DNA from 3 places in the Hohaiivirga grylli genome. Region 2 is predicted to be linked to each of the others. Evidence: riboswitches for the same ligand, from Rfam matches in the RefSeq annotation. Region 2 holds a riboswitch; each other region holds the start of a gene.
The links. Region 2 has a riboswitch for cobalamin ahead of WJT86_RS09385 (ABC transporter substrate-binding protein). Riboswitches for the same ligand answer to the same signal wherever they lie in the genome.

Region 1 (9,859 bases), on a different contig from region 2:
TTGGCAACGATTGCTGCTGCATCCTTAATGGAATGCCTCTGCAATTCTTGCGTAAGCTGCGCGTCGATTAAAGATAGACTTTCTTCTGGCGAGGTCTCTTTCTGGCTTTGCCCGATCAGAACAACAATCTCACCTTTAGGAGCACTCTCTGATGCATAAAGATCAGCAAGCTCCTGCAGCGTCCCGCGCCGTACAGTCTCATAAAGTTTGGTCAACTCACGTGCAACGGCGGCTGGACGGTCACCTAAAACTTCAGCGGCATCCTTCAACATTTCCGTTAACCGGTGCGGAGATTCAAACAGCATCAAGGTTGCCGGAATACTTGCAATTTCCGCTAGTCTGTTGCGACGCGCCCCAGTCTTTGCAGGCAAAAATCCTTCAAAGAAAAAGCGATCACTCGGGAGGCCGGAAACGACCAGAGCTGTCAAAATAGCTGATGGCCCGGGGATAGGCGTAACAGGTAAGCCTTCTTCGATTGCAGCCTGAACAAGTTTATAACCGGGGTCAGAAACAAGCGGCGTTCCGGCATCTGAGACCAGAGCCAGAACCTGCCCTTCTCTCAATCGCTGCAACATCCGCTCGCGAACTGCATCATTGGAATACTCATGATAAGCAACCAACGGCGTTGTAATGCCATAATGAGCCAGAAGAACTTTTGTAACACGCGTATCTTCCGCCAGAACAGCATCAGCTGCCGCCAATACGTTTAAGGCACGAAACGAAATATCTTTCAGGTTACCGATTGGTGTTGCAACCACATACAGCCCGGAGGTCAGGGGCGAAGCCTCAGCTGCAAGTCCGAATGCTGTAAAGGAATTGGTATTTTTGCTACTGCGCGTGCTCTTCAGGCGATTATCGATCCGATTCATATACTTGTCCCTATCCCACATGCAGAGCCAATCGGCAGGTCACCCTGCCGATCATTGTTATAATCATGTACGGAATTATGAATTCCCGAAAACGTTATTAAGCTGAGCACCAACCATAACAAAAGTTGTCCGCTTGGACACTTCTTTCAGAGATGTTGCCCCAATATAGGTCATCATTGAGCGGACACCGCCCATGATTTCCTGCATGGTTGCTTCAGCTGCACCACGATATGGAACTTCAACAGTCTTACCTTCAGATGCACGGTATTTTGCGACGCCGCCGGCATATTTATTCATGGCCGTATCAGAAGACATGCCATAAAATACCATAGAAGTTGGAACCTGCTCGCCATCTCTTTCTTCATAGCGAAGTTCACCTTCACATTCGTCGTGCCCGGCAAGCATACCACCCAGCATAACGAAGTCAGCACCACCACCATAAGCTTTGGCAATATCACCCGCGACGGTACAACCACCATCGGCACAAACCTGCCCCTTCAGGCCATGTGCTGCATCTGCACACTCAATAACGGCTGATAGCTGAGGATAGCCAACGCCTGTCATCTTACGGGTCGTGCAAACAGAACCCGGTCCAATGCCGACTTTAACAATATCAGCACCTGCCAGAATAAGAGCTTCTGTCATATCGCCGGTTACAACGTTGCCAGCCATGATAACAGCATCTTTATTCTGCTCACGGGCACGCGAAACCATCTCAACGAACTTCTCGGTGTAGCCATTGGCAACATCAAGACAGATCATCTTGACGGGAGCCTGCTTCTTCACAAGAGCCAGCTTTTCCCAGTCAGCTTCATTGGTACCAATGGTGTAAAATGTATTCTTAGATTCTTCAGAGTTGAAGAAAGCAACCAGCTGTTCCGGTGAATAGTATTTATGCAGGGCAACCATAGCGCCCATGCGCGCCAAAGTCTTGGCCATCGGAATTGTCCCGGTCACATCCATATTGGCTGCAATCAGCGGGAATCCTGACCATGTACGACCTGTATGTACAAAATTGAATTGACGGTTGATATCAACATTGGATCTGGAAGCCAACGTCGAACGTTTTGGCCGTATCAGGACATCCTTGAAATCAAGCTTAGGATCGCTCTCGATGCGCATATTGGGGGTCTCTTCAAAACGCCGCGAAAACCGCGGTTCGATAAACCATAGTACCCTCGGGTACCAGCAACCCCAACCAACGAAGTTGCAACATCTCCTAGCAGAGATTGCATCAAAAAGCGAGCCTCTCTCAATTATTGAATTCCCAACATTATAAATCTAGCCCAAATAAAAAGCCGGAAACCCGGCTTTTTGTTAAAACATAACTGGAATAACCCGATACTAGTGGCTAACCCCGTTCGCTTCTGCTGGAACTTTGCGTGGTCGACCCTTCGTTGACTTTCTGGCGCGTGGATAGATTTCTTCATCATCCGCAGACAGAATTGAACTGATATCAAAGGTTGTTTCTGGGCTATTATACTGCATCGTCGCTTCAATAAGAGCGAGGTGATTCATCATGATACTGATAGCTTTTTCTGCATCACCCTCAAGAATCGCCTCATTAATCTGCTTATTGCTGTCAGCTGGACGCCAGCCTGTAACTGTATCCTGATACAGTGTCATTGCCATACTTGTACGGACAATGACCTTTTCAATAAGAGAAGAGAGAATTGGATTGCCATATAGATCAGCGATAAGCACGTAATGTTCATGTGCCAGTCGACGAAGGATACGTACTTCTTGAGAAAGGTCATGCTCTTCTGTGATATTGAAGTGGCTCTCAAGTCTTTCACGCATACTGTCGTCAAGATTATTGCATAGCCAAGTAATCAGATAAGGCATCACAAGTCTTATCGTTTCAAGCAAAGGCTTGATTTCATCTGGGGCAGGCGATGCAACAAATGCTCCGCGGTTCAGCGGAAGGGCAATAACACCTTCCTGCTCCATGATAAGGAAGACCTTACGCACGATTGTACGGCTAACGCCAAAGGCATTTCCCACCATATCTTCGTGCAGTTTGGCTCCTGGTCTAAGCTTCCGATCTAAAATTGCATTCCAGATACGGTCATGAATTTCAGTCTCTACAGAAGTAAGATTCTCAGTAACGCCGTGCGACCGGAGATTATTTCTTAGAGATATTGATGTATAACGCTCTGGCATGATTTCACTTTTAAATATTAAACAGCCCCCGATCAGGCTTATAATTATTTAAATGATATTTTATTGTGATAAATATCATACAATAAAAGTTATAATCTTCAATAATTCTTTAGTTGTGCGACAAAATTACATAGTAAAAAATACAATTGAAATAAAGTCGTATACAAGAAGGTATAGTTATCAGATAGTACCCTTAGCCGTTTAGGGGTAGAGTCTGCTGTAACAACAATGTATCCTGACACTGATTTGCCGCGAATAAGCCCTATGTGGAGATAAGCAAGCTGTGCGCTCTGCCCTGAAACTCATCTGGACAATTACTGCTACCGTAACCTTTCTCCAGGCTGCAAATGGGCTTTGGCAGGCTCTTCTGCCCCTTCGCATGCAGGCCGAAGGCATTTCAACTGTTGTTATCGGTTATGTGGCAACATCTTATGGACTTGGCTTCACGATTGGATGTCTTTTCACTCCAATTCTTATTAGGCGAGTTGGCCATATTCGCGCTTTTGCAAGTCTTGCAGCTATATCAGCGATTGTTGCGATCTTCTTTACGCAGGCCTCCGGTACAGAATCATGGATATTGCTGCGCTGTATTTCAGGTATTTCCATGGCGGGGCTATTCACGGTTTCAGATAGCTGGACCAGCTCTTGCGCTACCTCTGAAAATCGTGGTCGTGTCTTATCTATCTATATGATTTTCAATAAGATTGCCCTTGTCATATCGCCTTTGGGCATTGCGCTTGGCTCCGTCAAGAGTGACGGGTTGTTTATGGCGGTGTCTGTATTGATGAGTCTGTCATTGCTCCCTATCTGCGCTGCGAATGCGCAGGAGCCGCCTTCCCCAACAACAGTCCGCATCAATATCCGCAGAATATTCACGCTCGCACCTTCAGCTGCTATTGGCTCTTTTGTTGTTGGTTTGATGAATGGCCCCATCACAAATCTTGTAACGGTTTATGGTACCAGCCTAGGCATGACCGCAGCCGTTGCCGCAGCACTGCTCTTTGCAATTCAGGGCGGCAGCCTGATTATGCAATGGCCGCTTGGGATTATATCTGACAAATATGACAGGCGTTATGTTATTGCTGGCCTGGGTGGCGGCACATTTCTGGTCTGCATGCTAACGATAGGAGCTACTTTTATCGGCTCAATCCCGCTTGTTTTTCTATCGGTATTCTTGTGGGGTGGTATCGCCCTATGCATTTACGCAGTATGTGTTGCGCATGTTTGTGACGTTGTCCCCGCCGAAGAGATTGTACCATCTGTCTCAGGACTACTGATGCTTTGGGCGATAGGTATGGCAATTGGCCCTGCTCCTGCAGCATATATCATGGAACGGTTTGCGCCATGGGCCCTGTTCTTTTACTCAGGCTGTGTTTCACTGTTGATGGCTCTTTTTGTATTATGGCGTATTCATTACAAGAAGCGCGAACCAGTTCAGGGCGGGTTTGTTATTATGACACCGACAACACCGGCAACCGCACCGCTCAATCCAAGAGCTGAACCCATCGAAGATATGGAAACAGCAGACACACAAACAGAAACTTCCACGACAGGGAGTTAGATCGTGGAAGTCATCTGCCAGCTTTCCGATTAGACCCTATTCCTGTTCGGGAATATCTGCCTGTGCAACAACAGCTGTTTCCAATTTTGCATATTTTTCAAAACGGTATTTCATCATCCCCTCCAGCCGCTGGTGAAATTCAGCAACTGTAATCGCCCGCGTTTTTTTACCCTTTCGACTTACAAACAAAGACTTGTTGGCGCGAGCTGCTTTAGGCAACAGCTTTGATGCCGCTGTAGAGGGTTTACTCGCCTTTGCTCTCATCAGCTTTGAAGCGCTGGAAGCTCCGAGGAAATGTGTAAAATAATACTCAGAACGGAAAAGTTCTCTTCCAAGGCGCTCTTCTACACGAGCAGCATCACGCTTGAGAAGTTCAGCCGCCATGACAGCAGCAACATAAGGATTATACCGCAGATTCATAACCCGCTCAGACATAACCTTATCTTCAATCATCAGCTTACCGCCTTTAGAAACAATAGCTGCTGCTTCTTCTTCAAGATTATGCTGTGCTCCATAATCTTTAATAACTTCAAGCCACGTTCCATTCAGAAACTGAAACAATCCGCGAGCTGTAGATGTGGATGCCTTTGCATCCCATCGAAAACTGGATTCTTTATCGGCCAGGGCTAACAGGTAGACCGCATCCGTATCTGTCTCATAAGCAGCCTGAACAATTGTCTCAACAAGCCAGCACGGGACAGCTCGACTGCCAAAACTGATCATATCTTCAGATGAGCATGTGAGTTTTCGTTGCAACGCAAGATCAGAAAAAGTTCTTGGCGGTTCAATATCTGCCGGAAAAGCCTCTCTCACCTGCTCCATAGCTTCTTCCCAGGCGGAAAGGCTTTGGTCATCGTAAGACGTATTGACCACAACATTGGCAGGCTGGGCCGGCAAACCTGTAGCCGTTGCAACCTTAATAGACAAGCCAATTGTCAGTATACCTAAAGACAAACATACTGATGCAAAAAATAAATTTATGCTTCTTATATTATTCCCCAGTTTACTTTTAATATTACTTAAAGAAAAATTTGATTCATGCGCGCATAAAACATGCGACGCCCCCTCAGTTTTTTTCATTGTTCTTCCAACCAGCTTTATTTATTAATATTTACACTTAACTGCCGGGAAATATGTCAGACACTTATGGCAAGAATCGGTCAGCTTGGCGGTAAGAAGCGGGCAAAATCCTATAAATTTTCATAGAATTCAAAAATTCTTATAAAATCAATGCGTTGAAGAATGCAGAAAATAAAAGCTTAATGAGTTTCCAAATATCAGTCGGATAAATCTACATACAATAAGGCCTCCCAATCATCTTGGGAGGCCTTATTTCAGAGTAATTTACCAGCTGGCTCTCAGGCCGCCATAAACAGAGCGCCCGGGGGTCCCGTAATTCAGAACTTCCTGATAGTGGGCGTTGGTCAAATTCTCTCCACGAACATAAACCGTGAAAATATCATCGATTTTATATTCAACATGCGCGTCCAGTCTGGCGTATGGCGCAAGTTTGCCAACCTCATTAGCAGAAGAGAAACGCTCACCGACAAAGACAATAGACGGTTCAATCGTCAGCTGACGGGTTGGTGTAATCGTGAAAGCAATCCGCCCCTCATGCTCAGGTCTGCGGGCGAGCTTTTGATGCGTCTCGGCATTTATTGAGCGCATATAAGTATAATTTGCTTTCACACTCAGCAAATCAGGAACAATCTCAAACGTACCGGAAAGCTCAAGACCATGGGTTCTGGCACGGTTAACATTAAGATAGCATCCATAATAACTGCTTGTCGGGCATGTATCCGGATCGAAAGTGAAATCAATCAGATTGCGGAAGCGGTTAGCAAAATAAGTGGCAGAAAGCTTCACGCGACGATCAAACAGATATTGATCAATACCGGCATCAAAGCCCAGAGAGTACTCAGGCCGCAAATCAGGATTACCGTATAATGGATCATTCAACTGGAACAGCGTTGGTGCCTTGGCACCTGTGCCAATACTGGCCCGAACGATTGTATCCGTTGCTGTGATGTCATATGCCGCGGTTGCGCGCCATGTATTAAACTGCTTGCCATCTTCTACCGCATCAATACGCCCACCCAAAGACAAGCTGAGATTCTTTATCGGAGAGATCTGGTGAATGGCATATACTGAATTGGTAACCTGATCATAGCTCGCTGTTTTCTTGCGCGCAGAAGGATAGGGCAGCACATCTTCGTGATGTGTCGTCATAAACTCTTTTTCAGTTTTGGCGCCAAAAGTGAAAGTCCCAAACTGGTCAAGTTTCAGGTCACCCTGATATTCCGCAGCAATACGCTTTCCGCGATAATAATCTTTAGCCCAGGATTTTTCAGGCGCGCCATACCCGTAGGAATAGAAGTCAATCGCTCTGTACCGACGATCGGTCACATTTCCTGAAATAGTGATCTGATTGGTCAGGCGCCCATTGAACATCAGATTTTTCAATCGCACATAGCCATCAAGCAGCCCTTGACGGGAACGTGATGGTGTATCCGGAAAATCGCCCCAGCCGGAATCATAATCGGATACGTTAAGTGAAGAATATCCGCCGATTTCCAGCTCTGTCGTATCATTTAAAGCGAAAACCAGACGACCATTCAGGCCGAGCTGTTTTGATGGGTCGCGCTCCAGCTTACGTGGAAAATCCTTTGTAATTCTTTTTATCCGGTAACCATAGCGGGAATAACCATCAGTGTCATACCCGCTCACGGAGAAAGCGTAGGATACAGGGCCATTGCTCCCAGAAACACTCGCCTTCAGACCTTTAGAGCCATAACTGCCACCTTCGGCAGAAACCGTTACGCGAGGTTTACCCTTACCGCGTTTGGTAATGATATTAATAACACCACCCATGGCATCGGAACCATAAAGTGCCGATTGCGGACCACGCAGAACCTCAATCCGTTCGATATCAACCGGCACAATACCGGAAAAGTCAAAACCACCACCTGTATCGGCCGGGTCGTTCATCCGGATACCGTCAATCAGAACAAGGGTATTCTTTGATTCCGCACCTCGGATACGAACAGATGTAACTGAACCCGGACCACCGGATGTATTGACATCAAGACCAGGTACACTGCGCAGAACACCCGATATGTCGTTCGAGACGTTTTTTGCGATTTCATCGGCTGTAATAACCGAAATAGCACTGCCAGAGTCTGAAATAGCAGTCGGAGAACGGGTCGCCGTAATTACGATTTCCGGCAACCTGTCATCAGCTAAAGCCGATTGCAAAGGAACGGATACGACAATTGTGGAGAGAGAAGCCGCCAGCAGGCGACGGGAAAAAGAAACCATCAAAGCCTCCAGCCCGCCCCGCCGGCGGACAATTCGAGTTGCATTTGACAATTGGCCGGTCTCCTGGCTTGCGGGTCATCATGAACATTCGCCTTCCAGACTTGCATACAGCATAATGCCGTCAGCCCGTGGCTTCTTGAATGTCATTCACCGCTTACAGTTGCGGGGGCAGCTGTGGAATTGGAAAAATCCGTACCACATTCCCGTTTCACCCCTATGCGATGGGGCACCAACGTCTGCCCCTCCAGTACAGACTGCGCCCAAGCTTGGCAAGTCTCGCCCACTATCATTTAAGACAACAAGCCATTTTTATGTGTAATCCTGAAGCTACTCCAGTTGTTATGATGACTGAAAATAAAGAGTCTCAGCAAAACAACTGCGGCACTTTCACCGCTTCTCACACAGGCATACGCGCAATTTCGAGAATCGCATCAAGATCAAGATGTGTTTCAAGATGCATCGCGAGCTCATCCAACGTCTGCTCGACAAGTGGCTCATAGGCAATGCCCGTCCAGGAAGACATATCACCTAGACGTGTCAGAAAACCTTGCCGGAAGGCATCCTGCGAGAACAGACCATGGATATATGTCCCCATGACCCGGCCTGTTGCAGAGGTTGCCCCTTCAGGGTCACCGGCAATCTGTAACATTGGACGTACGCAGTCTTCACCATCTGTACGGCCAAGGTGGATTTCATAACCGGTGACACTTTCACTAGAGGTACAGCAGAAACCGGAAACAGGCCGCACCGCTTTCTCAGAACCAAGCCATGTTTCAACCGCCAGAAGACCAAGACCATCGCAGGCTTTCAGATGGCTCTCAACACCATCCGGATCATGAATTTTCTGACCAAGCATCTGGTAGCCACCGCAAATGCCAAGTACATGACCTCCACGCCGGACATGAGCAAGCAGGTCGATATCCCATCCCTGCTCCCGGAAAAACGTCATATCGGCAATGGTTGCTTTGGTACCCGGCAGGATGACCAAGGTTGCATCCGCTGGCAGTGGCTGGCCCGGCGGTACCATTTGTAAAGAAACGGAAGGCTCAAGCTTCAATGGATCCAGATCATCAAAATTGGCAATGCGTGAGAGCATCGGCACGACAATCTTAATTGTAGCCTTTGCATCCTTACCCTGCTGTTCAAGATCAACGGCATCTTCAGCAGGTAGTTTACCTGCAGCATTAAACCACGGCACAACGCCAAGGGCTTTCCAGCCTGTTCTCTCTGCAATTGTCTGCTCCCCGGGTGAGAACAGTGAAACATCACCCCGAAATTTATTAATCAGAAACCCTTTGATCAGACGTCGATCAGTCTCATCCAGAACAGTATGCGTCCCAACAAGGCTGGCAATGACACCCCCACGATCAATATCACCAGCCAGAATAACCGGCACGCCCGCAGCAACCGCAAATCCCATATTGGCAATGTCTCGTTCTCGCAGGTTAGTTTCTGCCGGGCTTCCAGCTCCTTCAACCACTACAATATCCGCCACGTGAGACAATCTTTCAAAGCTCTCAAGCACAATCGGCAACAAGTCATCTCTACGCGACTGGAAAGAACGGGCTTCAAGGTTTCCGGCTCTTTGCCCATGGACAATAATCTGCGAACGTGAATCTGTTTCAGGCTTCAATAGAACCGGATTCATATCAACAGTTGCCGGTACTCTGGCAGCACGAGCCTGCAAAGCCTGCGCCCGGCCTATTTCACCACCCTCAACAGCCGCAGCATTATTAGACATATTCTGCGGTTTGAAAGGTCGAACGGTCAGTCCGCGTCGGACAAATGCACGACAGAGCCCGGCAACCAGAAGGGATTTGCCAACATTAGAGCCCGTTCCCTGCACTATGATTGCCATAGTATTTGATGTACACTTGCCGATAGACATTATGGGACTTTTCAATTCTGTTTATTTCAGCCGGATATCTGGCAGAGCGGATGGCTTCAG
Region 2 (9,859 bases):
ATCGCATCACTTGAAGGCGGCTATACCTATGATATGGGTAATGGTCTGGCACTTGAGCCGCAGGCCCAGCTTGCTTACCAGAACACTTCATTTGGCAGCTTCAACGATGCCTATGGTCAGTTTAATATTGCCGATACGGATTCCCTGCGCGGGCGCTTGGGCTTAAGACTGAACAAGACATGGGCCAGTGGAGAGGTATCAAATTCCATGCCATTCTCAACCTGGGTTCGTGTAAACCTGTGGCATGAATTCATGGGGGATTCCAAGACGACTGTTTCCAACGTTTACGGTTACAACCCGGTTGCCATTTCCTCTTCATTGACAGGAACATGGGGTGAAATCGGTGTCGGTGCTTCAGGACAGATCAGCGAGAGCGTCTCCGTCTTTGGTACAGGCAGCTATAATCACTCGCTCGACAACAAAGGCCGCGAAGCCTGGGATGGCCGTCTCGGTGTCAATGTGAAGTGGTAAGCTTACGGTATGAAAAAAGGCGCCGGATCGGGCGCCTTTTTTGTCAGAATGTTCCCGGATAGGCGCCGCCATCCATGAGGATGTTCTGACCAGTGATGAAGCCGGCTTTGTCGCTGCAGAGGAAGGCGCATGTTGCTCCAAATTCCTCGGGGTTACCAAAACGGCCTGAAGGGTTCATTGCGCGTTCCTGAGTAGCGATGTCCTTGACAGAGAGCTTGGACATCCGGGCCCTGACTTCCAGTGTATGCTGTAAACGGGCCGTCTCAAATGGACCGGGGAGCAGATTGTTTATCGTGACGTTGTGGCGAACCGTCTTGCGGGCTATGCCTGCAACGAAACCTGTCAGTCCGGAGCGGGCACCATTGGATAGGCCGAGAATATCAATTGGGGCCTTAACAGCTGACGAGGTGATATTGACGATGCGGCCAAACTTCCGGGCAATCATCTGGTCAACAGTTGCCTTGATCAGCTCAATGGGGGTGAGCATATTGGCTTCAAGTGCGGCAATCCATTTATCACGATCCCACTCTCTGAAGTCGCCGGGTGGTGGGCCACCCGCATTATTAATCAGGATATCAGGTGAGGGGCAAACTGCCAGCGCCTGTTGACGGCCTTCGGGTGTTGTGATGTCGGCTGCAACGGTTTTGACTTCAACGCCAATGATGTCACGAATGTTCTGTGCCGTTTGTTCCAGTGCTTCTGCGCCACGGGCAACGATGGTGACAGAGACACCTTCTTGAGCAAGTGCAACTGCGCAAGCACGACCCAGGCCTTTACTGGCGGCGCAGACAAGAGCCGTTCTACCTCTGATACCAAGATCCATATTTGCCCTCCATATCAATTTATTCGGCAGCTAATAAAGCCCAGCTTAAAAGAGAGTTCTTGAAAAGGCTACTGCGTAAAAAACTATTCTGAACTGCGGCAATGCGCCTCGACAATAAAGTCTAAGAAAATGACTTGCCAAGATTTGGTTTCCGGTCAAGCATAGCACATGCGTTTTGAGTGGGCTGACGCCCAGTCGCTGGTCCACCTGATAGAACGCCCCATTGCTTTGGGAAGGACCGCGTCATGGCAAATATTGAAATTAAAAATGGCAGAGTAGGTAAGGGGTCACGTTGTTTCGCAATTGTTGGCCCCTTTCAGAGCGGCAAGACAACTCTTCTGGAAAGCATCTTATTGCGTAGCGGGGCCCTCGAACGGGTTGGCCGTGTTGCTGATGGTTCTTCCTATGGTGACGCAAGTGCCGAGGCCCGCGCCCATATTATGAGTACGGAGCCGAATGTTGCGACGGTATCGTATCTCGGCGAAACCATGACATTTATTGATTGCCCCGGTTCGGTAGAGTTCCTGCGGGATATGCGTGCGACACTCCCGGTCTGTGATGCTGCAATCGTTGTCTGTGAAGCAGATGAGCGTAAGCTCCCGGCCCTTGAAGTGGTGATGAAAGAGCTGGAAGAGGCGGGTATACCGCGTATTCTTTTCATTAATAAGATTGATGCTGCAACCCAGCGTATTCATGACACCCTGTCTATTCTACAGCCAGCATCAAAAACACCGTTGCTGCTACGGCAAATTCCCATCTGGAAAGATGGTATTGCCGTTGGTTATATTGATCTGGCGCTTGAAAGGGCTGCGATCTATCGCGAGCATGCTGAAAGTGAGGTTGTTGATATTCCTGCCAGTGATGTCGGGCGTGAGAAGGATGCCCGTTTCGAGATGCTCGAGAAACTGGCAGATTATGATGACAAGCTGATGGAAGGCTTGATCAGCGAGATTGAACCACCTCGTGATCAGGTCTTTGATGAAATTACCAAAGATCTCAGAGCCGGTAATCTTGTTCCGGTACTTTTTGGCTCTGCTGAGCGCGCCAATGGGGTGACACGTCTTTTAAAGACTCTGCGCCATGATGGTCCGGGACTTGCCCAGACACTGGATCGATTGCAGCTGGAGGCTGAAGGGCCACCTCTCGCTCATGTTGTTAAGACATTTCACACGACACATGGTGGCAAGATAAGTTTGTCCCGTGTTCTGCGTGGTCGTTTTACTGAAGGTGATACGGTCACCGGAAGTAGCGGAGGTGAAACGCGCATTGCCGGATTGACTGTCATGAAGCCAGGCCAGACGCAACGCCTTGCCGAAGCTGTTGCAGGTGATGTTGCTGCTTTTGCAAGGCTGGATAATATTGCAACAGGTGAAAGCTTTACGACAGAAAAGACTGCGCCTGAACCGGTTATTTCGTTACAGGCTGTGGAACCGGTTTATGCCATGGTTATTAAAACCAAGGACCGCAAAGATGATGTACGTCTGACTGCAAGTCTGGCAAAAATTGCGGAAGAGGATCCGTCCTACATTATTGAGACACGTCCTGATCTGGGTGAGATCCGGCTGCATGGGCAAGGTGAAATGCATCTTCGGGTTGCGCTGGAAAAGCTTGCATCCCGCTATCAGGTTGAGGTGCATACATCACAACCTAAAGTGGCTTATCGCGAGACCATCAAAGGGCAGTCCAGTGCGCGTGGACGTCATAAGAAGCAGTCAGGTGGTCATGGCCAGTATGGTGATGTCATGATTGAGATTGCACCGATGCCTCGTGGCGAAGGTTTTGTCTTCAATGATAAAATCACGGGTGGTGTGGTGCCGAAACAATACATCCCGTCGGTGGAAACAGGAATTAAGGATGGTTTGCGTAAAGGCATACTTGGATTCCCTGTCGTTGATATTGCCGTGACTTTAACCGATGGCTCATATCATGCGGTTGATTCATCTGATGCGGCTTTTCAAATGGCCGCAAAGATTGGATTGCAGGAAGCATTGCCGAATGCTCAGCCGGTTCTGCTGGAGCCGGTTCTTGCCGTTGATATTGCTGTTCCAAGTGAAACAATCGCTAAAGCCAGTGCGCTTGTTTCTGCCAGACGCGGGCAGATACTGGGCTATGATGCCCGGCCCGGATGGCAGGGCTGGGATATACTTCAGGCATTAATCCCAGAGGCTGAAATTAGTGATATGATTATCGAACTGAGGTCTGCCACAGCTGGGGTTGGTACCTTCTCTACGAAGTTCAGCCATATGTCTGAATTAGTTGGCAAGGCAGCTGATGTTGCGGTTGCTGCGAACAGAGGTGAGTAAGTTTATGGGAGATGGACTCCCATAAACACACATTTAGCGGGACAGGCCGACAATATGAATAATGGGGCCTGTTTCGCTCATTATTGTTCGGGTTTCCACGCCATAGGTTTTTGCAAGGATACTCGGCGTCAAGGCTTCTTCCGGAGTGCCGATGGCAATGGTTTTGCCTTCTGCCAGAACGATGATGGTATCAGCAAGCCGTGCAGCTAAGGTAAGATCATGCAGGGTGACAATGACACCCTTACTTTCTGTAGTAGCCATTTCACGGAATATTTTGACGGCTTCAAGTTGATGGCGAGGATCCAGCCCGTCAAAAGGTTCATCTGCAAGAAGCCATTCCGGTTCTCCGGCAAGAGCCCGTGCCAGAATAGCACGTGCGCGTTCACCTCCAGAAAGGGTTGTCACATCCCGATCAGCAAAGGGGAGCATATCTGTCTGTGCCATGGCTCTGTTGACAGCCGCATGATCAACGGCTGTCAGTTTGTTGAAACCAGCATATGGTGTGCGCCCTAGACTGACCATTGTGAGCACATCAATAGCCCATGCAATCTCTGGATTTTGCTGGAGAAAGCCGAGCTTTTGCGCGCGGTGTGCCGATTTCATGGACAGGAGCGGTGTCTGATCAAGGAACACTTGGCCTGTTGTTGGTGCCCGCAGACCGCAAAGACAGGTAAGAAGCGTGGATTTTCCAGCGCCATTAGGGCCAACAATGGCTGTGACCTGACCTGATTTGAATGTGAGATCAATATCTTTCAAAACAGATTTCTGGCCAAGGCTGACATATAAGCCAGAGGCAGACAGTGTACTCATGTAAGCCTCCGACGCATTGCAATCAGTAGTGCAAGAAAGAATGGACCGCCTAGAATTGCCATGGCAACGCCAAGCTTGATCTCAACCACAGATGGGATTAGCCGGACGAGAATATCGGCTGCGAGAGTAACACAAGCTCCGGCCAATGCACTGGCAGGTAAAAGCCTGCTTGGGCGCGCACCAACGAATGGTCGCATCAGATGCGGTGTGATGAGGCCGATAAATCCAATCACACCGGTAACAGCAACGCCTGCGCCGGTTGCCAATCCAACCCCGATAGCCAGTATCCAGCGGGTGGATTTGAGATTAATGCCAAGAGATCGGGCCCCCAACTCACCAAATGTGAGAGCATCAAGTGCTTTGCCGGTGGAGAGCAACATGAGACAGCCAATAATAATGAATGGTGACGCGGTATAGAGATCATCAAATGAGCGATCTGCAAGAGACCCCATCAACCAGTTTACAATCTGACTGACAGCCCATGGATTGGGTGCCAGATTAAGAGCTAAAGATACGCCAGCTGTTGCAACGGTATTCAGGATGATGCCAGCCAGAATGAAGGTGATGACGCCAGATGTGAGCCCGGATAAGGCAAGTAACAGAATGACACCGATAATAGCCCCCAACATTGCCATGACAGGCAGTGTCCAGTTATTCTGGATGACAAGGCCAAGATAGAGGCTCATGACAGCACCAAAGGCTGCCATTGCTGATATGCCTAGAATTGCGGGATCGGCCAGAGGGTTGCGTGTGTAGCCCTGCATGGCAGCCCCCATAAGACCGAGAGCACCACCGATGATGATACCCAGCAGGGTCCGTGGGAGGCGAAGTTCCGATATGATGGCCCAGCGTGGATCATAGGCAGTATTTGAGAACAGATGGTTCCACCATACCTCTGCCGGTATCCATATTCTCCCGGCACTTAAGCTTATGGCAGCAAGAATAACCAGAATAAGTGTCAGCCCGATCAGAAGGCTTCTTTGCCTGATGATCATGGTGTTTTCTCCATTATATCTCTTGCTTTCTTAAGGGCCTCGGCCGTTTTTATGATAACCGGGCCACCACAATACAAAAATGGTTGCGGAATAGGTGCACGTTTCATGCTGACTTTTGGGTTCGTTAAAGCCGGATGATGTAGAATACGGTCTGCCCATGTCGGCTTCGTATTGTTTTCCATATCCATTAGCAGTAATTGCGGAGGATCAGCTATTAATTGCTCAAGACTGACCGTTCCCCATTGAGAGATGCCGTATTGACTGGCTGCATTATCAAGACCAGCTATTGTCATCATTTCATCAATTAATGTCCCAGAGCCAGCGACAAGACCACTGGATTGCAAAATCAAGGTTTTATATCTGGTTGCAGCTGATGCCGGGCGCATCTGGTTTATGGCTGTATCTATTGTACTGATTAATGCCTCGCCGCGATCAGGATGCCCGACAAGAGAGGCAATACGTCTGATCTGCTCATAGTTATCCTGCAGTGTATTGGGAACAGTGAACATCTGACTCGGCAAGCCCATTTGTTCAAGGGCCTTGCGTGTTGCAGGTGAAGAATGGCCAGCGGAGAGAATAAGGTCTGGCTTTAAGCTGAGAATTTCTTCTGCGCTATCGGAAACATATGGCAGGTCTTTAGCAATCTCAGAGATTGTTGAAGATTCCGGATCTCTGCCATAGTGACTGAGGGCCGCAATTTGCTCCCGATCTGCAACATATATTAAAACAGTATCCAGACAGGGATTGAGCGAAACAATACGCTTCGGTTCTGCGTGTCCGGTATTTGCAGTTATCAGGCAGGAAAAGGTAACTGTGAGCGCCGCGAGAAATCTTAGCATTGGTTGATTTGGCCTATGCTGATCTGTTGAAGTCTCAATGGGGGGGTCGTTAATTTCATTTTCTGCCCGCGTGGTTACATCGATATCGTCACCCGGGAGCACCCGATCAACCAACCCACCCGGTTGCTTGAAGGACGATGTAACGGGCAGGTCTCCTGACTTCATGGGTCTTTGCTGATTACGCTGCCTTCCCGGATTACTCCAGTGGCATGAGGCGTAAGGCTCGCCATTTACAGTTGCGGGGGCAGCCCGGGAATTGCACCCGGTTCCCTATTATCCCTTAGGGGCCTGTTACGAAAAATACACTAACGCATTTAACCAGCAGAGGGAACTGCTTAGATGGTGCAATCTGTGTTGATCAGAAGGACCAGCGTTGAGCTTTGGTAACGAGGAAGTCCCGGAAGGCCTGAACACGGGCAACCGATTTCATTTCTTCTGCATAAACCAGATAGCTATCAAGAGATGGCATCTCAACATCACGCAGAACCTGGACAAGATCTGGGTCTTGTCCAACAGCGTAATCGGGGAGGGCGCCAATGCCTGTTCCCGTTTTAATCGCGTTTTTCAAGGCAAGAATGTTGTTTACAAGTAAGTGGCAGGGACGCGGATTATTGATATCTCTTCCGGCTGTTGCGAGCCAGTGAACAGCAAGGATGTGAGAAGGCTCATCACCACCAAATGAGACAAGTCGATGCTCATCAATGTCAGAAATTGTTTTAGGTTCACCAAACTTCTTTATGTAATCCGGTGAAGCATAGGTGTGATAGTGAATGGTGAAGAGGCGTCTCTGAATCAGATCAGGCTGGGCCGGGCGGCGCATGCGAATGGCAACATCAGCCTCACGCATGGATAAATCCAGCTCTTCATTGGTCAGGATGAGTTCTATGTGAACATCGGGATAGAGGTCTGTAAATTCCGATATTCTTTGTGCCAGCCAGAATGAGCCTAAGGTAACAGTTGTATTGACCTTGAGCGTACCTGATGGCTTTTCACTGGTTTCGAAGAGGCGAGCCTGTGTTGTCTCGATACGCATGCGCATATCACGAGCTGCGCGATACAGGATATCACCCTGTTCCGTTAGGATAAGACCACGCGCATGCCTGTGGAATAAAGGAGCTTTCAGATGACGCTCGAGGGCGCTGATTTGACGACTGATAGCTGATTGACTGAGGCCCAGCTCATCACCTGCTTTGGTAAAGCTGCCAGCCTCGGCAACATTATAGAAAACCCTGATTTTATCCCAGTCCACAACAGCTTCCTTCAAAAGGCCCTCATCTTGAATTTACTCTGCTTACTCAGAGTGGCTATGCCTTTTTGATTTAAGTACAGTCGTTAAAGTGGAGCATTATGCGTAAAACGCAAGGGTGAAATGCAAAAACTATGCAAATGTATTAGACCATAAAAAAGCCCTGCATTCTGAAAAATAGACTGCAGGGCTTTCAATTCTTAGTCTTCCTGAGCAGCAAGAAAACGTTCTGCCTCAAGAGCGGCCATACAGCCCATGCCAGCAGCTGTTACAGCTTGGCGGAATACATCATCGCTGACGTCACCGGCGGCAAAGACCCCAGGAATGTTGGTTGCTGTTGAGTCTGGAGCAGTCTTGAGATAGCCACCTGGCTTAGTCTCAAGCTGTCCGGCGAATATCTCAGTTGATGGCTTATGACCAATGGCTACGAACACGCCTTCAGCATCAACACGGCTGGTTTCGCCGGTTTTGACATTCTTGACCATGGCATGTGTTACGGACAGCGGTGCGCTGTCACCGCAGATTTCTTCAATGACGCTATCCCAGAGTACTTCAATTTTCTCATGCTTGAGAAGACGTTCCTGCAGAACCTTTTCCGCACGGAATGAATCGCGGCGGTGAATAACGGTAACCTTGGCTGCAATACCAGCCAGATAAAGAGCTTCTTCAACAGCTGAGTTTCCGCCACCGACAACAATCACATTCTTGTTGCGGAAGAAGAAGCCGTCACAGGTTGCACAAGCTGAAACGCCAAAGCCCTGAAACTTTGTTTCGGATGGCAAGCCAAGCCATTGTGCCTGAGCGCCCGTCGCAATGATCAAGGAATCGCAGGTGTAGGAACCGGCATCACCTTCAATACGGAAAGGGCGGGAGGAGAGATCGACCTTGGTGATGTGGTCTGAGATCATTTCAGTGCCACAGTTTTCAGCCTGAGCACGCATCTGATCCATCAGCCATGGACCTTGAATTGGGTCCGCGAAACCAGGATAGTTTTCAACTTCGGTTGTAATTGTCAGCTGCCCACCTGGCTGCATTCCGGAAATAAGAACAGGTTTCAGCATTGCACGGGCCGTATAGACTGCTGCTGTGTACCCTGCCGGGCCGGAACCAATGATTAAAACTTTAGCGTGGCGGTCAGCCATTACATTCTCCTAAAAGCGCGGTTGGTGCCGGAACAGAGCAGTTTTAACGATCTGCCATTCTTTCTTTGATCCGGCATGCTATGAGTTGGGTAACATCTAACGGATTATATGGCCTTCCTTCAAGATGGCCTGTGAGCGGGTGCACAGCTCCATAGTCTACCAAATGGGCGATGAAGCGAGATAATTTTGGATGCCCACCACTGGGCTCAAAAGCCAGAATGGGTTTACCCGTTGCTGTTGCCTCACCAATCATATTGAAAGAATCTGTTGTCGCAACGATGTAATCTGCGGTGGCAAGCATGGGCAGATATGGGTTGTCACCTGTTCCATCCCATAGAAAATGACCGGACTTACTCTTCACCAGCTGCTCAAGTGCAGAAATCAGTGAAGACGGTGTTCTGCGTGATGCGGTAATCATAAGATGCGCACCAGATGTAATCAGTTGTTGCAGTTTCTCAATAAAGAGGCTGATGTCTGTTGCTGTAAAGTGATGGTGCTGGCTTTTACCGCCTACCAAAACAGCAACCCGAGGGCTTTTGATCTTATCGAGGCGGGGATCGCCGGAACGCCGTGCTGCCTGCAATTTTGCGGCGGTGAGGCGATGGGGTGGTGTGATGGACGTCATGACATTCTCACCACGTAAACTGTCATGTTCCGGTACCCAGATGAGATCAGCTGTATCCGCTCCTGTCTTTGGATCTTTCAAAAAGACAGTATAGGTTTTTGGAGACAGCTTCTTAAGCAAGCGGAGAAACGGAACCGCCTGTCGTCCCGAGGCGATTGCGCAATCAGGGAAGGGGGCTCTAATGGGGCTTTCCGGATGTCCGGGTCTATCAGATGGGCTGACTGGTCCCCAAGGTGCCAGCCATGACCATGGCGCACGTGCTGCGACATGGCGTAGCTCTATCTGTCCGCCAAGTTCTTCTGCAACGCCAAGACATTGGACCTCGTCGCCTGCTTTGCCATCTGTCAAAACCCAGATCAGCATTTAATAATAACCTTCCTCATAATTGAGAACCAGCTTGTGCCCATCAACAGAGATAGTACTGCATAGATATGTGTGACCAATCGCTTTGGCCTTGATTTCTAAGTCTACATGCAGATAGAAACAAGATCATAGGTCTGATTTTACTGAATAGGTAAAATTTTGTCAGGGATTGATCAATATCTCGATCAAGCTACTCAACGACATAGTTTTTTACCTCCATGGGTATCGAGATAACAGAATCA
Region 3 (9,859 bases), on a different contig from region 2:
TTGTATTCGGTCTGATTGCAGCAACAGCCGGACGTATATGGGTTGAAAATAACGTGAGTTTTGCGAACCCACGCAACCTGATTACAGCAGCCGTTACGCTCATTCTTGGTGCAGGTAACTTTAAACTTGATGTTTTCGGGTTTGAGCTGGAAGGAATTGGTACTGCAACTTTTGGTGCAATCATCCTTTATCATATCTTGAATGGCTTCCAGAATAAAAAGGAAGAGCCGATTTTATAAGGTATTGTTTTTAAATGATATTCAGTAAATCGTGTGTGGCTTTTAGGCTTTAGCCGGTGACGCACGCTAATATCTGAAAAGCCTGCTCCTTGTGTGGGGCAGGCTTTTTTATTAACACTGTCTGATAAAGGTTGGCGAAAAAACTACTATTGTACTTGCGGTTACGGCGCATACCGTGACAATAATAACCTATAGTAGATGCTGCTGATTTAAGTTTTGGTAGTAAACTCTGTTTAAGAGCCTATAAAAGGGTTCACTTGAGGAGACGTACGCATGTCAACGGCAGATTTGGTTGTCCAACAGTTGCCATACCTCCGGCGTTATGCCAGAGCCCTGACCGGCAACCAGACGGCAGGCGATGCCTATGTTGCGGCGACGCTTGAAGCTCTGGTCAATGAACCACGCATCATTCATGAGAATGATACCGCGCAGGTGAAAGTAGAGCTGTTTCAGGTTTTCACACGCATCTGGAATTCTCTGGCTGTTAATGGCCATAGTGAACTTGCAGAGCGTGGTATTCCTGCTGAAGCACGCATTGCACAGATCACGCCACTTCCACGACAGGCTTTTCTGTTGTCATGCCTTGAAGGTTTTATGGAGCAGGATATTGCAACCATCCTTGCTCTCAGCAAGCAGGAAGTACGCCAGCTGGTTGATGAGGCGGGGCGCGAGCTTGCAGCTGATATGGCAACCGAGATTCTGATTATTGAAGATGAATCCGTTATTGCCATGGATCTTGAGCATCTGGTTGAAAGTCTCGGACACAGCGTTATCGGCGTTGCACGTACCAGAACAGAGGCCCTGAAGATTGTTGATCAAAAGCGCCCTGGGCTTATTCTTGCAGATATCCAGCTTGCCGATGGTTCTTCTGGCCTAGATGCTGTCAATGATATGCTGAAGACTTTTTCGGTTCCTGTTATATTCATTACAGCTTATCCAGAGCGCTTCCTGACAGGTGAGCGCCCTGAGCCAGCCTTCCTGATTGCCAAGCCATTCCAGCCGGTTAATGTGTCTGCTGTTATCAGTCAGGCTCTGTTCTTCCAGCAGGCAGCCAGACAGAAGAAGTCTGCTACTGCCTGAATTTAAAAGACATTTCATGCTCAAAGCCGTCGGATTTTCTGACGGCTTTTTTATTTGTCTGTTTGTATTGATGTCTACCTATTGACGTTTTTGTGGGTCGATATACTATATTTTGTGTTCGAGGTTCTTTCGATTCGAAATCGGGAGCTAAGAGGGAATATGGTGCATCTGCTTGCAGATAATGCCATAACTGCCCCCGCAACTGTGAACGGAGAGTTGTTATCCGCTTAAGCCACTGGGAAACCGGGAAGGCCGGATGATAGCAAAGACCCGTAAGTCAGGAGACCTGCCTTGAATGAAACTGTCCACGGGCGGGGTGTCCGGTGCGCTGTTCATTCAGGTGTTGATCACCTTTGAACGCTCCCCGAATTTTCGCCTTTCTTTAACTTCGGGGTGAAGTCGTATGCATGTATCATTTCTATCTTTTCTGAGCTGATCTGAAAGGCTGCTTCAAGGCGGTCTGGTAATATTAATCTCAGTCGACACCTTCATTAGCTGTCGAAACGGGTAGTCGTGTCTTCATGCCTTCATTCCCTTCCGGGAATACTAAAGTGACGATTACAATCTATTCAAAGCCTGCATGCGTACAGTGCACTGCAACAATCCGTGCTGTTGAACGTAAAGGGATCAATTATCAGGTCGTAGACATTTCTGAAGATGCAGATGCCTATGCCTATGTGCGCCAGCTTGGATATATGCAGGTCCCGGTTGTTGTTGCCGGACAGGATCATTGGGCTGGTTTCCAGCCAGACCGGATTGGGGCTCTCGCTTGAGGGGGCTGTGATGGGTCTTATTGTCTATTTTTCTTCTTCAACGCGAAATACCGAGCGTTTTGTCGAGCGACTGGGTCTGCCTGCACAGCGTATCCCTGTAAGCCCTGATGAGCCCATGCTCAAAGCCTCTGAACCCTATGTTCTTTTTGCCCCGACATATGCGGGTGGAGATGGGGAAGGGGCTGTTCACAAGCAGGTTATCCGTTTTCTGAATAATACGGAAAACCGGAGCCTGATCCGTGGGGTCATTTCATCGGGAAATACTAATTTTGGGAAGTACTACGCAGTTGCGGGAGATGTTGTCGCGGCCAAATGTAAGGTGCCGCTTCTCTATAGATTTGAGCTTCTGGGTACTGCCGAAGACGTCGTAAATGTCAGATCAGGATTGGAAAGATTTTGGCTACAATAGAATTAGAAAAGCCGCAGCAGGATGCGGAAGATAGCGCCTATGATTATCATGCGCTCAATGCCATGCTTAATCTCTATGGTGAGGATGGCAGCATTCAGTTTGATAAGGATGTTCTGGCAGCGCGGCAGTTTTTTCTGCAGCATGTTAATCAGAATACCGTTTTCTTTCATAATCTGAAAGAGAAGATCGGTTATCTGGTTGAGAAGGGATATTATGAAGCTGAAGTTCTCGACCAGTATTCTTTCAACTTTGTAAAAAGCCTGTTTGAAGAAGCTTATGAACGTAAGTTCCGTTTTCCGACATTCCTGGGCGCTTTCAAATATTACACCAGTTACACGCTGAAAACCTTTGACGGAAAGCGTTATCTTGAACGTTATGAAGATCGGGTTTGTATGGTTGCTCTGGCCTTGGCTCAGGGAAATGAGGGACTTGCACGCTCTATCATGAATGAGGTGATCTCCGGGCGTTTTCAGCCTGCAACGCCAACGTTCCTCAATGCCGGCAAGAAACAAAGAGGTGAACTGGTTTCATGCTTCCTGCTTCGTATTGAAGACAACATGGAATCCATCGGCCGGTCAATCAACTCCGCTCTACAGCTTTCCAAGCGTGGCGGTGGTGTTGCATTCATGCTGACAAATATTCGCGAAGCAGGGGCACCGATCAAGCAGATCGAAAACCAGTCTTCAGGTGTCCTCCCCATTATGAAGCTGCTGGAAGATGCTTTCTCATATGCAAACCAGCTTGGTGCGCGTCAGGGAGCCGGAGCTGTTTACCTGCATGCGCATCACCCGGATATTATGCGTTTTCTCGATACAAAGCGTGAAAATGCTGATGAGAAGATACGTATCAAAACGTTGTCCCTTGGTGTCGTCGTTCCGGATATCACGTTTGAACTCGCCAAGAACAATGAGGATATGTATCTGTTCTCGCCGTATGACGTAGAGCGGGTATATGGCGTGCCTTTCTCTGAGATTTCGATCAGTGAGAAATATCGTGAGATGGCGGATGATCCGCATATACGGAAGAAGAAAATCAAGGCCCGTGAGTTCTTTCAGGTTCTGGCCGAAATCCAGTTTGAATCCGGCTACCCTTACATCATGTTTGAAGACACGGTGAACCGCTCCAACCCGATTGAGGGGCGCGTTACAATGAGTAATCTCTGCTCGGAAATTCTTCAGGTCAATGAGGCCTCAACCTATAATGCTGATCTTTCCTATCAGGATATGGGAAGTGATATCTCGTGTAATCTGGGATCGTTGAACATAGCCAAGGCCATGGATTCATCTGATTTTGGCTTAACGGTTGAGACCTCAATCCGGGCGCTGACAGCTGTATCTGATATGAGCCATATCAGCTCGGTTCCTTCCATTGAAAAAGGCAATGATGAATCTCATGCCATTGGTCTTGGGCAGATGAACCTGCACGGATATCTTGCTCGGGAGCGGATATTCTATGGCTCTGAGGAAGGTATCGATTTTACCAATATCTACTTCTATACGGTTGCTTACCACGCCATTCGGGCTTCAAACCTGATTGCTCGTGAGCGTGGTCAGACGTTCAAGGATTTTGAGAAATCAAAATATGCCTCTGGTGAGTTCTTCGACAAATATACGGAACAGGTTTGGGAACCATCAACGGAGCGTGTTCGTGAGCTTTTCGTGAATTCTGGAATAGCAATTCCAACGCAGGAAGATTGGCGTAAACTTAAAGATGATGTTGTAAAATATGGTCTTTATAACCGTTATCTGCAGGCTGTTCCGCCAACTGGCTCAATCTCCTACATCAATCATGCCACATCATCCATTCATCCGATTGTCTCCAAAATTGAGATACGGAAAGAAGGTAAGATCGGGCGTGTCTATTACCCTGCGCCCTTCATGACGAACGACAATCTTGAGTATTATCAGGATGCTTATGAGATTGGTCCGGAAAAGATCATTGATACCTATGCCGCTGCGACCCAACACGTCGATCAAGGGCTGTCTTTGACATTGTTCTTCCGTGATACGGCTACAACCCGTGATGTGAACCGTGCCCAGATCTATGCATGGAAAAAGGGCATCAAGACAATCTACTACATCCGCCTGCGCCAGATGGCACTGGAAGGCACCGAAGTACAGGGCTGCGTCTCCTGCAGTCTGTAATGTTTATGAAATTCAGGATAAGAAAATGAAAACACCTGTAAAGAAAACGGTATCAACAATCAGTGCCATTAACTGGAACCGGATTATTGATGATAAAGATCTGGAAGTTTGGAACCGGTTGACCGGCAACTTCTGGCTTCCGGAAAAAGTACCGCTTTCAAATGATATTCCGTCATGGGGAACATTGACCGCGGAAGAACAGCAACTGACAATTCGTGTGTTCACTGGTCTGACATTGCTCGATACCATCCAGAATACAGTTGGGGCTGTCAGCCTGATGGAAGATGCAGTGACACCACATGAAGAGGCGGTGCTCTCAAACATCAGCTTCATGGAAGCCGTTCATGCGCGTTCTTACTCATCAATCTTTTCAACATTGTGCCTGACACCGGATGTTGATGATGCCTATCGCTGGAGTGAAGAGAATGCGCACCTGCAAAAGAAGGCAGAGCTTATTCTTGAGCACTATCGTGGCAAGGATCCGTTAAAGCGCAAAATTGCCAGTGTGTTTCTTGAAAGCTTCCTGTTCTACTCGGGCTTCTATCTGCCCATGTACTGGTCAAGCCGAGCCAAACTGACCAATACGGCAGATCTTATTCGCCTCATCATCCGTGATGAAGCAGTGCACGGTTATTACATTGGCTACAAATTCCAGCGTGCCTTGGAAAAGCTCGGAGCAAAAGAACAGGAAGAATTAAAGGAATTTACCTTTGATCTTCTTCTTGAGCTTTATGATGTCGAGGCAAAATATACCGAGGAGCTTTATGATGGTGTGGGCTTGAGTGAAGACGTTAAAAAGTTTCTTCACTACAATGCAAACAAGGCTCTGATGAACTTGGGATTTGAAGCATTGTTCCCGGCCAGTGTCACCAATGTGAACCCGGCTATCCTGTCTGCATTGTCACCAAATGCCGATGAGAACCATGACTTCTTCTCAGGTTCTGGTTCATCCTATGTAATCGGCACTGCTCTGGCGACAGAGGATGAAGACTGGGATTTCTAAGTGATATAAGAGAGTGGCATACTCGTTATGCCACTCTTAACCGGCAAAGATTTCCTTCTGCCGTTCTTCCAGCTGTTGCTGGTACATTTTCAAAGCGTATTCTTCCGAGATTATCCCGAGCACGCGACGGTGTTCTTCAGTGTCCACCACAACCAGTATTTCGGTTGTGAGGCGTTCAAATTTTGGCATGACGCGGCTTAAAGATTCATGCGCTCCAATATAGGCGCTGGCATTTGTCAAAATATCACTGACATATTGTTCTGCGCCGCCTTCCTCTCTTGAACGGGCATGGGCCAGAGCAACGTCAATAATTCCAGAGAAGGCCTGTTCCTGATCAATCCCGATAACATAACGGGCAGAGGCTAGCGGAAACTGCTCGCAGAATTCGGCAATCGTTTGATCACTGCGCGCAACTGGCGGGCCACGACGCATGAGTTCCTGTGCTGATGTTTTATAGAGCCAGCCAATATCCTGCCCACCGAGTATCGCTTCACCACGTAAATGAAAACGCCATGTTGCGAAGGAGTAACCGAAGATACGGCGCACTGTCAGCATCGCTGCAATCACACCTATCATTGACGGGACAAGTGCACTCATCTGGCCGCTCATACCAACAGCCAGAGCAACCATTGTCATGGGTGCACCAACCACAGCAGCAGCAAAGCTTGCCATTCCAATAAGGGTATAGAGGCCGAAATCAGCATCAGACAAAACGCCTGCCCAGGTTCCGATCTGTGTAAAGGCGGCGCCTGCTAAGACACCTAAAAACAGTGATGCGGAAAACAGGCCACCACGAAAACCCGCGCCGATTGAAACCGCGCAGGCAATAATTTTAAGAAGCAAAACAGCCAGAATAATGGTCAGGGCAGGTGGGGTGCTCAGAATGATTTCCATACCACCATGGCCGGATGCCAGAATATTGGGACTGACGAGCGCAAATGTTGCCACAACCAGACCACCCAGCATTGGCCGCGACCAGATGGGAAAGTTGCTGGAGCGGAAGAATGATTCAATGCGCGTAACGCCACGCATGAGGAGAACAGCGAGCAGGGCAGACAAGACACCAAGAAAAATAATCCAGAACAGATTTGAAGACTGAATGGAAGGCAATGACTCAATAGGGAAACGATAGCCGTGACCTGCCAGAAGGCTTGCTGCAAAAACACCGCATATGGCAGCGGTCGTGATCGGAGCAAGGGTTGCAACGGTATAGCTGCCGATGATCAACTCGAAGCCATATGCGGCCCCTGCAAATGTTGAATCAAAGGCTCCTGCTATGGCACCCGCTGCTCCTGCACCAACCAGCATGCGTATGTCATTTCGACGGCGGTGAAGAAATATGCCGATCTTTGAACCGAGTGCCCCACCAGCCTGTGAGAAACCACCTTCAAGCCCGACAGATGCACCAACACCATCTGACATAATGCTCTGGAACATAACAAAGAGGCTGTCTCTGAAAGACATGCGCCCTCCGTGGAGGGCATTGGCTTCGACAGGGTCAACGATGTCGCCCGTTTTGCGCCACCAGCGCCACAGGGCCGTACTGATACCAACCAGCAGGCCTCCTAATATAAGGACAAGGAAGGTGCGTTTGATATCCAGTTCTGTTGCTGAACTGAGGCGCGTATTATGTTCGACGCCTAAGAGTATCTCATGTAAATACTGAGTGATTGCGCCCATCAGTGACGCAATGCTGCCGCCAAGAAAGCCCGCAATCCCAGCCGCAAATATCAGCAGCAGTCGACTTTCGCGTAAGATCGTCCGGTATGACGCCCGCGACTTGGCTAGAAAGCGCACAATTTTATTATCAAGGCGTGGCATATTTTCGATCAGCTATCGTGGCGAACTCAGTTTAACTTCGTTGTATTATGGCAGGCTTAGTACAACTGATAGGTTAACAATAGTACGATAAGCCTATCGCGTGACATATGTATACGTTTTACATATTATGCATTCGTTGAATTCAGGCGCTAAAAGGAGCGGAAAATGCCGGGTAGTTGGCGGTTAATGCGTAACAGTGACATGCAGGATGTCAGCCGTATTGCAGCTATCGTTCACCCTGATTTTCCTGAGGATGATGCAATATTCGCCGAGCGTCTGGAGCTGGCCCCGGAGGGATGCTTTATTCTTGAACTCGAGGGCGAGGCTTGTGGTTATATGTTCAGCCATCCATGGCTTGATTCAGATATTCCACCGCTGAATACTTTGCTGGGAAAGTTGCCAGCATCTCCGCAAACTTGGTATTTGCATGATATCGCCCTGATGCCTCAGGCGCGATCCCGCGGACAGACGTCACCTATTATTCGCCATTTATTCAGCATAGGGCAGGCTGCTGATCTGCCCACAGTCTCACTGGTTGCCGTCAATGGATCGCAAGGCTTTTGGCAGCATATGGGTTTTGAAGATGTTAGTTCTGAGAAGCTTAAAGAAAAGCTTCTCAGTTATGATGATGCCGCGCGTTATATGGTGCATCGCTAATTTTAAAGTGATGCCAGCTGTTGCAGGTGAGCGCTCATGTCAGATGAGGCACCTGCGGCATTGATAGTATCAAAGTAATCATGCCAACCAGTTGCGGCGATGCCCGCAAGCAAACTGTCAGCAGCTTCTTCATTGGGAAATTTCCAGAAAGCATAGAATTGCTGCGGTGCGGGATGAAGTTTATTCGATGCTACTTCACCAAAGGCAATTGGCTCTATACCAAAATCTGCAAGCTGCTGCATACCTGCGCCAATAGTTGCAAAGAACTGCTGGCGTTGCTGAGCTGACAGGGCAAGCCAGGCTGGTTTGGGGCTATAGAGCTCACTTAAGTAATAAGACATGATTTCCTCTTGGATTTGTGTGTCAGACTGTTTTGCCGCTATCCGTTTTCAGCCAGATACGATGAAGCAACTGGCTGAGAAGGGCTTTTTCCTCTTCGTCAAAACTACTGAGCAGATTTGAAATCCAGCTTGTGTGTTCATCAAACAGACGGTTTGCCAGCATCCATCCCTCAGGTGTGAGGTGAATAGTCACCATGCGTCTGTCATGGCCGGCATGAGTGCGTGTAATCAGAGACATTTTCTCAAGGCCATCGAGTAAGCCTGTGACTGTTGCTCTTGTTACGCCTGCCTGCTCCGCTATTTCAAAAGGCTGAAGGCCATTTTTAGATTTTTGGAGAAGGAAGAGCACAATGAAGCGTCCTTCAGAAAGATCATATTTGCTCAAACGTGTGGCGCAATCTCTGTCAATTGCCGATGCCAGAGAGAGAACCTCGAAACAAAGCCGAATATTATCTGCCTCTTCAGATAATGGCAGTGCTTCAAGCAGCGCTTTATGTTTCTGTTCTATATTCATAATAGGCGCCATATAATATGGTGCCTAACTAAATGTCAATATCCTGTGGGTTTTGTGCTGGGAATACGTATTTGCCGCTTTCTCACCTTAACTTCAGTGATTGTTTGAGATAGTACTAAAGTAGTCAAATGGCTGTTTTGTTGCCATTTGCTAAACTCAAGGAAGCTTTGAAATGTCAGATCAGAATGTTTCGCTAATCCCTAGTTTAAAAGGAAAAAAGGGATTGATCGTCGGTATTGCCAACGAACAATCCATCGCATGGGGATGTGCTAAAGCCTATAAAGCACTCGGTGCGGAGCTTGCTGTAACTTACCTGAACGAGAAGGCTGAGCGTTTTGTGCGCCCTCTGGCCGAGCAGATTGATGCATCCATCATATGTCAGGCAGACGTGACACGTCCGGGTGAAATGGAAGCTGTATTCGCAGAAGTTGAAAAAAAGTGGGGTAAGCTCGACTTCCTTCTGCATGCCATTGCTTTTGCCCCAATGGATGATCTGCATGGCCGTGTTGTTGACAGCTCCCGCGATGGCTTCCTGCTGGCAATGGATGTTTCCTGTCACTCGGTCATTCGTATGGCAAAAATGGCAGAGCCTCTGATGAAAGATGGCGGTGCTATTCAGACTGTCAGTTATCTTGGCTCTGAAAAGGTCGTCGATAACTACAACATGATGGGCCCGGTTAAGGCTGCCCTTGAAAGTGTCGTCCGTTACCTTGCCGCCGAGCTCGGCCCAAAGAGCATTCGCGTCAATACCATTTCACCCGGCCCACTCAAGACCCGTGCCGCAAGTGGTATTGGCAAGTTCGATGAACTGATCGAAAAGGTCATCGCCCGTACGCCAACACATAACCTGACAACCATCGAAGAAGTCGGCGCCATGT

Region 1: linked by a shared signal. The riboswitch ahead of WJT86_RS02310 (TonB-dependent receptor plug domain-containing protein) and the one ahead of WJT86_RS09385 (ABC transporter substrate-binding protein) in region 2 are both predicted to bind cobalamin.
Region 3: linked by a shared signal. The riboswitch ahead of nrdH (glutaredoxin-like protein NrdH) and the one ahead of WJT86_RS09385 (ABC transporter substrate-binding protein) in region 2 are both predicted to bind cobalamin.

The regions. Positions count from the first base shown of each region.
Region 1 is NZ_JBBYXI010000001.1:537,830-547,688, reverse strand. It holds gene rsmI (16S rRNA (cytidine(1402)-2'-O)-methyltransferase) at 1-869, opposite strand, end outside; gene WJT86_RS02330 (GMP reductase) at 945-1,991, opposite strand; gene WJT86_RS02325 (GntR family transcriptional regulator) at 2,214-3,032, opposite strand; gene WJT86_RS02320 (MFS transporter) at 3,316-4,593, shown strand; gene WJT86_RS02315 (lysozyme family protein) at 4,630-5,547, opposite strand; gene WJT86_RS02310 (TonB-dependent receptor plug domain-containing protein) at 5,938-7,911, opposite strand; cobalamin riboswitch at 7,951-8,160, opposite strand; gene WJT86_RS02305 (cobyric acid synthase) at 8,309-9,799, opposite strand; gene cobU (bifunctional adenosylcobinamide kinase/adenosylcobinamide-phosphate guanylyltransferase) at 9,821-9,859, opposite strand, start outside.
Region 2 is NZ_JBBYXI010000003.1:257,363-267,221, forward strand. It holds gene WJT86_RS09360 (autotransporter outer membrane beta-barrel domain-containing protein) at 1-471, shown strand, start outside; gene WJT86_RS09365 (SDR family oxidoreductase) at 515-1,294, opposite strand; gene WJT86_RS09370 (elongation factor G) at 1,540-3,597, shown strand; gene WJT86_RS09375 (ABC transporter ATP-binding protein) at 3,631-4,407, opposite strand; gene WJT86_RS09380 (FecCD family ABC transporter permease) at 4,404-5,402, opposite strand; gene WJT86_RS09385 (ABC transporter substrate-binding protein) at 5,399-6,406, opposite strand; cobalamin riboswitch at 6,370-6,548, opposite strand; gene WJT86_RS09390 (LysR family transcriptional regulator) at 6,600-7,490, opposite strand; gene trxB (thioredoxin-disulfide reductase) at 7,688-8,629, opposite strand; gene WJT86_RS09400 (mitochondrial fission ELM1 family protein) at 8,673-9,617, opposite strand.
Region 3 is NZ_JBBYXI010000002.1:9,716-19,574, forward strand. It holds gene WJT86_RS04415 (solute carrier family 23 protein) at 1-239, shown strand, start outside; gene WJT86_RS04420 (response regulator) at 513-1,319, shown strand; cobalamin riboswitch at 1,424-1,627, shown strand; gene nrdH (glutaredoxin-like protein NrdH) at 1,871-2,092, shown strand; gene nrdI (class Ib ribonucleoside-diphosphate reductase assembly flavoprotein NrdI) at 2,103-2,501, shown strand; gene nrdE (class 1b ribonucleoside-diphosphate reductase subunit alpha) at 2,489-4,645, shown strand; gene nrdF (class 1b ribonucleoside-diphosphate reductase subunit beta) at 4,671-5,648, shown strand; gene WJT86_RS04445 (chloride channel protein) at 5,685-7,469, opposite strand; gene WJT86_RS04450 (GNAT family N-acetyltransferase) at 7,635-8,126, shown strand; gene WJT86_RS04455 (DUF6616 family protein) at 8,129-8,467, opposite strand; gene WJT86_RS04460 (MarR family winged helix-turn-helix transcriptional regulator) at 8,490-8,981, opposite strand; gene fabI (enoyl-ACP reductase FabI) at 9,154-9,859, shown strand, end outside.